Regions from separate parts of the Rhodoferax sp. LS1R11 genome, predicted to be linked through region 3. Evidence: predicted binding sites of a transcription regulator. Region 3 holds the regulator's gene; each other region holds the start of a gene.
The links. The regulator FNR, encoded in region 3, switches genes on or off when oxygen is low (the NO sensors DNR and NnrR bind a similar motif). The targets are predictions, from matches to a motif close to TTGATNNNNATCAA.
Positions count from the first base shown of each region.

Region 1: a site for FNR is predicted at 2,202-2,215, ahead of AC097N_RS10740 (hemerythrin domain-containing protein). Genes of this name have one in related genera too.
Region 2: a site for FNR is predicted at 1,290-1,303, ahead of AC097N_RS05025 (universal stress protein). Genes of this name have one in related genera too.

Region 1 covers NZ_JBWMAW010000007.1:131,536-134,809, reverse strand. The annotation lists gene gstA (glutathione transferase GstA) at 1-283, shown strand, start outside; gene AC097N_RS10745 (YbfB/YjiJ family MFS transporter) at 293-1,498, opposite strand; gene AC097N_RS10740 (hemerythrin domain-containing protein) at 1,565-2,149, opposite strand; gene AC097N_RS10735 (hypothetical protein) at 2,474-2,728, opposite strand; gene minC (septum site-determining protein MinC) at 2,727-3,274, shown strand, end outside.
Region 2 covers NZ_JBWMAW010000003.1:69,317-72,590, forward strand. The annotation lists gene AC097N_RS05010 (M16 family metallopeptidase) at 1-51, shown strand, start outside; gene rsmD (16S rRNA (guanine(966)-N(2))-methyltransferase RsmD) at 91-705, shown strand; gene coaD (pantetheine-phosphate adenylyltransferase) at 740-1,240, shown strand; gene AC097N_RS05025 (universal stress protein) at 1,369-1,827, shown strand; gene AC097N_RS05030 (histidine phosphatase family protein) at 1,840-2,538, shown strand; gene AC097N_RS05035 (amidase) at 2,563-3,274, opposite strand, start outside.
Region 3 covers NZ_JBWMAW010000006.1:84,532-87,805, forward strand. The annotation lists gene hemN (oxygen-independent coproporphyrinogen III oxidase) at 1-868, opposite strand, end outside; gene fnr (fumarate/nitrate reduction transcriptional regulator Fnr) at 1,010-1,729, shown strand; gene AC097N_RS09465 (hypothetical protein) at 1,749-2,039, opposite strand; gene AC097N_RS09470 (FixH family protein) at 2,080-2,370, opposite strand; gene ccoG (cytochrome c oxidase accessory protein CcoG) at 2,380-3,274, opposite strand, start outside.

The DNA.
Region 1 (3,274 bases), on a different contig from region 3:
CACGCCGCTGTTCAATCCTGCGACCCCCGCTGACTACAAGCCGCTCGCCCTTGCGCAAGTGAACAAACGCCTGCAGTTTGTCGAAGGCGAACTGGCTGGCAAGCAGTATGTGATGGGCGACACGTTCACGGTGGCTGACGGCTACCTGTTCACGGTCACCAACTGGGCTCCGTACGTGGGTGTGGACTTGTCGGTCTACCCCAACCTGCTCGCCTACCGTGCCCGCGTGGGTGCGCGCCCTGGCGTAGTCGACGCCATGAAGGCCGAGGGCCTGATCAAGTAATTGAGGCGGCTACAGGGCCCGCTGGCGCCACGCCAGTGCGGCCCCGATCCACAGCGCACACGCCGAAAACACCAGGCCCCGGGCCAGGCCGCCCGGGCCGTCGGCAATCCAGCCCACGATGGTCGGGCCCACGATCTGCCCGAACGCAAACACAATGGTGAACGCACTGATGCCTTTGGCCCATGCCACTGGCGGCAGGTTGTGCCGCACCAGTGCGGTGGTGGAAGCCACCAGTGACAGAAAAACCGCGCCGAACAACAGGCCTGAAGCCAGAATGACGGGCCAGGCCGACGTCAAGGCCGGCAGAATAGTCGCCAAGCCCAGCAATGCGCACAGCAGAGCCAACACCTGACCGCCCTTGTAGCGGTCCAGCAGCCTGGCCCAGATGCGTGACGACGCCACCACCGCGACCCCCAGCAAGGCATAAAAAACCGTCACCGCCGCCCCGCTGGCCCCCTGCTCACGCAACAAGGCAATGACAAAAGTCATGTAACCGATGTAACCCACGCCAAACATGCCGTAACCCGCCAGGGCAAACGCAAACGGCCGCCAGGTGAAGTGAAGCGGCGGCACGTTACCGGCTGCTACCGGAGGTGTCAAATGGCGCAAGGCTCTTGCTGGCCACAGCAACAAAACTGTGACAGCCGCGCAAACCAAGGCCAGCGCCCACCAGGCCCAGGCCCAACCATGAGGTTGCGCTGCGGCCGCCTCCAGCACGGCCGGCACCAGCAAAGCCGACAACACAATGCCAAAACCCGTGCCACCGTAATACAGCCCGATCAACAAGCCGCCCCGCGCGGGCTGCAAAGTGCCCAGCCGCGCCGCCAGCAAACCGCCGGCAATGAACACCAGGGCACTGGCCATCCCCGCCAGCAGGCGCTGCACCAGCAAGGGCATGGTGGCCGTCACAAAGCCGCTCAAACCCATGAACACACTGGCCAGCACCGCACCCGCCAGCAAGACCTGCACCGCACCAAAGCGTTGCAACAGCCGCGGCGTCACCAGGGCACCCAGCAAGTAGCCCAGGGCGTTGACCGTGTTCATCGCCCCCGCCAGGGTGTAAGACCAACCCAAATCAGCCCGCATGGGCGGCAACAACAAGCCGTAGGAAAAACGGGTGATGCCCAAAGACAGGGCCGCACTGGTGGACAAGGCCAAGGCAAGCCAGACCAGCTGGCGCATGGGGGTTTGGGAGGATGGGGACAACGTAGGCATGAATGCCTGCATTTTGCGGTACAACGCCAAAACGAGGTACCTGATGACCCCGTCAGCGACTACGGGTTACGGGTTGCCCAGACCAATGGGGGAAGGCGCCCGCATGACGATGCGGGTAAACAGGCGGTCATAGGCCGGATCGCGCGGGTAATTGCCCGTCAACGGATCGCAGTTGGTGGCAAAGGCGGCGTCCAGTTCTTTCCAGTCGGCGTCATTGAGCACTTTTTGTGCCGCCGGGAGGATGACGCTTTCTTCAAGCCGCATGTGCTCCAGGTAAAAGTCCAGATAACGCTTGGCAGCCTGCTCAAACGCCACGCGCCTTGAATCACCGATCAGTTCCCAGGCCAGCAACAGATGCTGCAACTCTCGCACGGCAGATTCGCCATGCGCGTGGTCTTTTTCCAGATGCTCAATCGTCTCGCGGGTTTCGGGCGCCAGTTTGAGCACCCGCGGAAACAGCAGCTTGGACTCTTTGGGATGGTGCAGGCGCTCCGGAAACTCATCGACATAAAAAAGCATGGCCCGCAGGACATCAAAAAAGACTTCCGGGCCATCTCCCGGTCCCCGCCTCACCATCAGGTCCAGTGAACGCAACATGGCCGCCAAGGCCGCGTGTTCATCGCGAATGATCCGAATGCTCTCGTGGGCCATGGTCTGTCTCCTGTTGTTTTTTCAAGCATGGCATGGCACTTGAGAAATGACCTTGATGCAGATCAAAGCCCTGTCAGGAGAGTCAACAGGCAAGTCGCCGCTCTATACACAAGAACATCACGTTGCGTCAACTAATAAACCTGTGCATATGTTTCTTGTAATCTTGTACTTATCCACAGGTCAGTCAGAATTTAAAAACTTATCCCAGTTTCGGGTACAAATGAAAAGCAGAGTCACCCACATGGGTTGACTGTATGTAAGTCGATGATTTATATAGATAAAAAACCCTTGTCCACACAACAGGGCAACCCTTATCTACTACTACTATCTTAAATTTAAAGAATATAGAAGATAAGTCAAGACAACTTCGCACACAAAATAAGTCGCCTTAAATTCCGCTTGTTGTCTGCTGGAGCCGCCCTGCAAAGAAGGTTCTGGTTTTCCGGGTTTTCCATAAGCAATCAAGTAAAATTCGGGCACTGTCGAGCTTTCAAAACGCTCAAAGCCAAACGGGTCGCTGGTCCCGCCAGGCGGTTGTTCACTTTCACGTCCTTGCTCACTGGTTTTTCTTTCCTCCATGGCTGTCACTTCTGCTGGTAATCCGTCCGGACCAACACAGGCTACTTTTGAAATAAAAAGTGCCCAGTTGCCTCTGGTCGCGCTGATGCTCAAGACCAGTGACTGGCTTGTCATGGCCAAAGACTTGCTGCAGCAATACGGTGCAGATGGTGAAAACCCTGAATTTTTCGACAATGACGCACTCGTCATTGATTTTTCCCAGCTGTCGCCTGATCTGCCGTTGCAAGACATCGTGCCTTTGCTCAAGGTACTGCGTTTCTGCAGTCTGGTACCCGTCGCTGTGCGGGGTGCCAGTCCCGCGTGGATGGCTGCTGCGCTGGCGGTGGGTCTTGTTGAAGCGCCGGTTGAAGTGCACCGGGCCCGTGCGCCGGTTGAGGTGCCTGTAACCCAGCCCGTACTGACAGAGGCCGTACGCGAAATCGTTCGCGAAGTGCCTGGTCCCGGTACCCTGGTCATTGACAAGCCCTTGCGCTCGGGACAAAAAATTTATGCCCGCAACGCCGACCTTGTGGTGCTGGCCATGGTCAACCAGGGGGCCGAAGTGGT
Region 2 (3,274 bases), on a different contig from region 3:
CCGGACCGGCTGGTGACCGTTATCCTGGGTGCCACCGACGCCGCCAAGTGAGCGCTCCCGCCAGTCCTTTTTCTCCGTTAAGCTTTGACAATGAAATCAAAAAAATCTGAAGCCCCCCGCAAACCCCGCGTCCCCCGTCACAGCCCCCCGCTAGCCCATGAGGTTCGCATCATCGGCGGCCAGTGGAAACGCACCAAACTCGCCGTGGCCGACCGCCCCGGACTGCGCCCCACTCCGGACCGGGTGCGCGAAACCCTGTTCAACTGGCTGGGCCAGGACCTGACCGGCTGGCGCTGCATCGATGCCTTTGCCGGCACCGGGGCCCTGGGCTTTGAAGCCGCCTCGCGCGGTGCCAAAGAGGTGACGCTGGTCGAGCAGGACCCGGCCCTGGTCGCGCAACTCAAGCGCGTGCAGACCCAGCTCCAGGCCAGTGCCACCCAAATTGTGCGCGGCGACGGCATCGCTGCCATCAAGCACATGGACGCGGCCAGCATGGACCTCGTGTTGGTTGACCCGCCGTTTGACTCGGCGTTGTTTGAAGGCGCTGTGCTGGCAGCCGGTCGTGCGGTCACGCTGGATGGGTTTGTCTACCTGGAAGCGCCCACGCTGTGGACGGATGCCCAATTGGAGAGTGCCGGCCTGACCGTTCACCGCCACCTGAAGGCGGGCGCCGTGCACGCCCATTTGCTCAAGCGCGCGGGCTAGCCCGCTTCTCCCTCAACCGACCTGCAGACACACCATGGCCAACAACGTGATCGCCGTTTACCCCGGCACTTTCGACCCGATGACGCTGGGTCATGAAGACATCGTGCGCCGGGCGACGCAACTGTTTGGCCACGTCATCGTGGCGGTGGCCGCGGGTCACCACAAAAAAGCCCTGTTTTCGCTGGACGAGCGCATGGACATGGCCCGCGAAGCCGTCAAGGATTACCCGCAGGTGGAAGTCGCCAGTTTTTCGGGTCTGCTGCGGGACTTTGTCGTGGCGCAAGGCGCCAAGGCCATGGTGCGCGGCCTGCGCGCCGTGACCGACTTTGACTACGAGTTCCAGTTGGCAGGCATGAATCGCAGCCTGATGCCCCACGTGGAAACGGTGTTTTTGACGCCCAGTGACAAATACCAGTTCGTCTCCAGCACCTTTGTGCGGGAAATTGCCACGCTGGGGGGCGAAGTGGACAAGTTTGTTTCCCCCGTGGTGAACGAGCGCCTGATGGCCAAAGTGCGAACCGTGGCTAAGCCGTGAGCCGGGCAGAGCCCTCACATCAGGCCGCGCCCGCCAAGACAGGCGTATATTGACTTACCTCAAGCGGTACGCGGTGCAGGTGCCCTACGCTTGATGTGTTCGATGTCACATTCAAGTTGGAGCACAAAATGAAAATACTACTGCCCGTGGATGGTTCTGCGGTTTCTCTGGAGGCGGTCCGCTTCGCCATTCGCATGGCGCAAGCCGGTCTTGACACGAGCGTGGTGCTGGCCAATGTCCAGGAGCCTGCCACCCTGTATGAGCTGGTGGTGGCGCATGACCCGCAGGTGATCGAGCAAGTGAGTGCCGCCGCCGGTGCCCACACGCTGGAAGCGGCCGAGGTCTTGCTGAAAGAGGCGGCGATTCCTTATGAATGCGAAGTGGCATCCGGCGACCCTGCGCACACCTTGATTGATATTCTGGAGCGCTTTGAATGCGATCTGGTGGTCATGGGGGCCAGCGGCATGAGCAGCTTGCGCAGTGCGCTCCTGGGTTCGGTGTCCAACGAGGTACTGCATGCGTCAGGCGTGCCGGTGATGATTGTCAAGGCGGCTGAAGAACCGATGGACGACGACATCGGGGAGTGACCCGCACAGGTCATGACCGAGTTCATCCTCATCCGCCATGGTGAAACTGACGCAAACCGAGAACTGCGTTTTCAGGGGCAGGTGGACACACCTCTCAATGCTGTGGGGCATGAGCAGGCGAGGCGTCTGGGTCTGAGGCTGGCGGGCGAGGGGGCGCATCTGCTGCTCAGCAGCGACCTGACGCGCACGCAGCAAACGGCTTTGCCCATCAGCCAGCAACGCCTGCATTCGTTTGCGGGCGATCTGGTGTTGAAGCCCGCCTTGCGGGAGCAAAACTTTGGTGCGGTCGATGGCATGCGGGCACCTGATATCCAAGTGCAGCACCCCGAGGCTTGGGCCCAGTGGATCAAGTTTCACCCTGATTTTGCGTTTGATGGTGGCGAGAGCACCCGGCAGTTTCATGCCCGCGTGATGGCGTCCCTGCGACGTTTGGCGCAGGCCCATCCGCAGCAGACGCTGTTGGTGGTGACGCACGGTGGTGTGCTGGACATGATTTATCGCACGGCCCATCAGTTGCCGCTGTCCGGTCCACGCCAGAGCGTCATCCCCAACGCCGGGCTGAACCGGGTTCGCATGGACGGCGACACCCCGCGCATCATCACGTGGGCTGATACCCAGCATTTGGGGGGGATGCCTGCGCAGCCCACCTACGATCAAATCAGGCTCGCCCAGCGGGAGGCGCTCGCGCTGGAGAAGCCCGAGGGGCGCTAGTTCTGTTTTTGCGGCCTCTGTTTTTCAGCCAACAGGGGGTGTTGGCCAAGGTCGTTGTGGGTCCCGCAGCAACTCAAAGGCCCTGGCCACCCGCAACACGCCTAAATCATCAAAACGCTGTCCCGCAATCTGCAGGCCAATCGGCAAGCCGCTGGACGTGTAGCCACAGTTGATGGACGCCGCCGGTTGTTCTGACATATTGAATGGCACCGTGAAGCCGATGTGTTCCAGTGGCCGCAGCGGATCGTTCGTGGGGGATGGGAGTTCGGCATCAAACGCCGGCATGGGCGAGGTGGGCGAGATGACAAAGTCAAATGCCTGGCAGGCCCTCACGCACGCCACGCGGGTGGCATGAAACTGGCTGAATGCCTGAAAGGTTTGCGGACCGGTCATGCTGGCTGCACTGTCTGCCCATTGCTGAATGTAGGGCAGCACGGTGGCTTTTTTCTCCGCTGACAGGGCTGACAAGTCGATGTGCGAGCGCATGCGCCAGGCGTGGTCCATGCCTTCCAGCATGGCCGGGGTCATGAACGCCGCCATGGGTTCCACGAGGGCGCCTGCGCGTTCAAGCAACCAGGCCGCACGCTCGACCGCGGCACGAACTTCGGGTTCGACCGGCAGGCCACAACCGGCATCCATCATCAAGCCTATCCGGAGGCCACGCAACACGCCCGCGCCTTGGTCAAATTCGTTCCAGTCAATGGTGTGCGCGGGCAAGCTCATGCTGTCGCGGGGA
Region 3 (3,274 bases):
AGCCTGCCCCCATGAACGCGGCCAGCGAGCGCGCGAGCATCGCCACCTTGGCTGCGCCGCTGGGCAACTCAACCGTGGCAATCCTGCGCTGGGGTTTGAAACGCTCCGGCAAGTGCGCATAGGCGTAAAGCGCGATGCGCTCGGGCCGCAACTCAATGACTTGCGCCAGGGTGCGGTCAAACGACTCCGGGCTTTGCTGGGGCAAGCCGTAGATCAGGTCCACATTGATGGAATCAAAGTTGCGCTGGCGAGCCGCTTCCACCAAGGCAAAAACCTGCTCGACCGGCTGTACCCGGTGTACCGCTTTTTGCACCGCCGGGTCGAAGTCCTGAACACCGAAACTCAACCGATTGAAGCCGAGTTCCGCCAGCGTATCGAGCCTGGTGGCGTCAATCGTGCGCGGATCAACCTCAATGGCATATTCGCCCCCCGAGGCAAAGGTAAAGTTGCGACGCAGCATGCCCATGAGTTCACGCAGTTCGTCATCCGACAAGAAGGTCGGTGTTCCGCCCCCCAAATGCAGTTGGGTAATGGTCTGCCCGACACCCAGTTGTGCGGTGTGCAGATCCACCTCACGACTCAGATAACGCAGATAAGACGTGGCGCGGTCATGGTGCTTGGTGATGATCTTGTTGCAGGCACAGTAGTAGCAAAGCGATTCGCAAAAGGGGATGTGGACATACAGGGACAAAGGCGTCCTCATGCCCGCCGCACCTGATCGGCGCAGCTTCAACGCCTGGGTGTAGTCGTCTGCGGCGAACGCTTCCACAAAGCGGTCCGCCGTCGGGTAGGACGTATAGCGGGGCCCGGACACATCAAACCGGCGCAACAGGTCTTCAGAAATAGGTTCAGCAACGACGGCTGTCATGGGGAGTCCTTCACAATGCTGACGAATGTGCCTCAAGCACCCAATTGGATTCTTGATTCAAATCAAAAATTGCTGCATTCATGGGCCTTAATCTTTGACACACATCAGGGCTGGAGGCCATTTGGTGCCAAAATCATTCGCATGAATCCTGAAACCATCAAAGTCGCCTGCTCCAACTGCAACTTGAGGGAGCTGTGCATGCCGATTGGCCTCAGTTCGGACGAACTGGACCGCATTGATGTGATCGTGGCGGCACGGCGCAAGGTCAAACGCGGCACCACACTGTTTCGAAATGGTGAAAAGTTTGCCAATCTGTACGCCATCCGCACCGGGTTCTTCAAGACCTGTGTTGCCTCAGAAGATGGCCGGGATCAGGTCACAGGTTTTCAAATGGCGGGGGAAGTTATTGGTCTGGATGGCATCGTCAATGAACACCATACCTGCGATGCCGTTGCCCTTGAAGATGCAGAAGTCTGCGTCATGCCGTTCGACCGGATTGAAGAACTGTCCCGGGAAGTCTCCGCGTTGCAGCGCCATGTTCACAAAATCATGAGCCGCGAAATCGTGCGCGAACACGGCGTCATGCTGCTCTTGGGCAGCATGCGGGCCGAGGAGCGTTTGGCCACCTTTTTGCTGAACCTGGTGCAGCGCCTGCATGCGCGTGGTTTTTCTCAATCAGAGCTGATTCTGCGCATGACGCGTGAAGAAATTGGCAGCTACCTGGGCTTGAAGCTGGAGACCGTCAGCCGCACTTTTTCCAAGTTTGTAGCCGACGGCATTGTCGAGGTCAAACAACGCCATGTGCAGATTCTCAACACCGACGCGCTCAAAGAGATCGTCAACCCCAAGGCCTGCAATTAGACCGATACAAGAAGCGGGTTCAGCAGGAACCCTGCTTGGGACAGGCATCCGGGCGCGCTTCGTTGGGCATGGGACAGCGGTTGACTTCAAACGGTGACATCGACAACAGCGTGGTCAGGGCGCCAGAGACCATGACCACACCCCAGAACAAAAAAAATGCCACGGTGTAAACCCCTTGCCGCGACAGTGCCACGGGCTGACCAAACCAGTGCAGATCTTGCGGATCAATCATCGCAAACACCAGACCTTCCAGGATGCAGGCCACCATGAAGGCCGGCCAAACAATCCACATCAATCGTTGTGAGCGCATGGAGAAAATCCTTTGAGAACTGCGTTAACCGTAATCGGGCTCAAGGTTTGACCGCTGGCGGCGCAGGCATGGGTACCACACCCGTCTGAGCGTGGTTACGTGCCTGCAGCGCGGGTGCCAGGCTGGCGGCATTCCCGTCCTTACCCAGCGTCCTGTTGATTTCAATGCCTTTTTGGTAATAGTCTTCCGATACCAGTTGCTCGGGCCGGGTGATGGCCAGGTACAAGGTGATGAAACTTGCGACCACCACAATGACGGGGCCTGCCACCACCAGCCACACATGACCGAACTTCCACCAGGGTGCACCTGCATCAATGGTATTTTTTTTCATGACCAATCCTTATTGAGGAACCAGAAAGACAGACTTTTCAGACACGTGCCCGGGTGAATCCACCGAATCAATTTCAAACTGAATGGGATGAGAACCGGGCGCAGCCGCATCAAAAGGCGCCTGAACCCGTACCGCAATCCAGCGCGACTGGGTGGCCTCAACCATCACCATGCTTTCTGAATTCACGGCCAAACCTGTCAACCCGGTGACCGCAATCTTGTAATGCTGGGCCGACTCGGTGGCGTTCATGACCTGGAGGCGGTACACGTTTTCAATCTTTCCGCCCGACACAATGCGCGCCATGACGCCGCGGTCACGAACCACATCCACCTTGAAGGGCGAGCGCATGGACAGGCTGACCAGCATGGCCACCACAATGGTGGCCAGAATGGCCGTGTAGATCAACACCCGGGGTCGAAACACATGGCGCCAGGTTTGCGCCTTGGTCCAGTGCTGGTTCATGGCGTTTTCGGTCGTGTACTTGACCAGACCTCGCGCATAACCCATTTTGTCCATCACGGTATCGCACACATCCGCGCACGCGCCGCAACCAATGCATTCGTACTGCAAGCCCTTGCGTATATCAATACCGGTCGGGCACACCTGCACACACAGGCTGCAATCCACGCAGGCACCCAGGTTCAGCGTTGTGGGGTCCGCCTTGCGGGACCGGGCGCCCCGTGGCTCCCCACGCTCGCTGTCATAGGTAACGATGAGCGTGTCTTTGTCAAACATGGCACTCTGGAAGCGCGCATACGGACACATGTGTTTGCAAACCTGCTCGCGCATAAAGCCTGCGTTGCCGTAGGTGGCAAAACCGTAAAAGAATGTCCAGAAAACTTCCCAGGAGCTCATGCTCATCTGCAGAAATTCAACACCCAGTTCCTTGATGGGCGTGAAATAG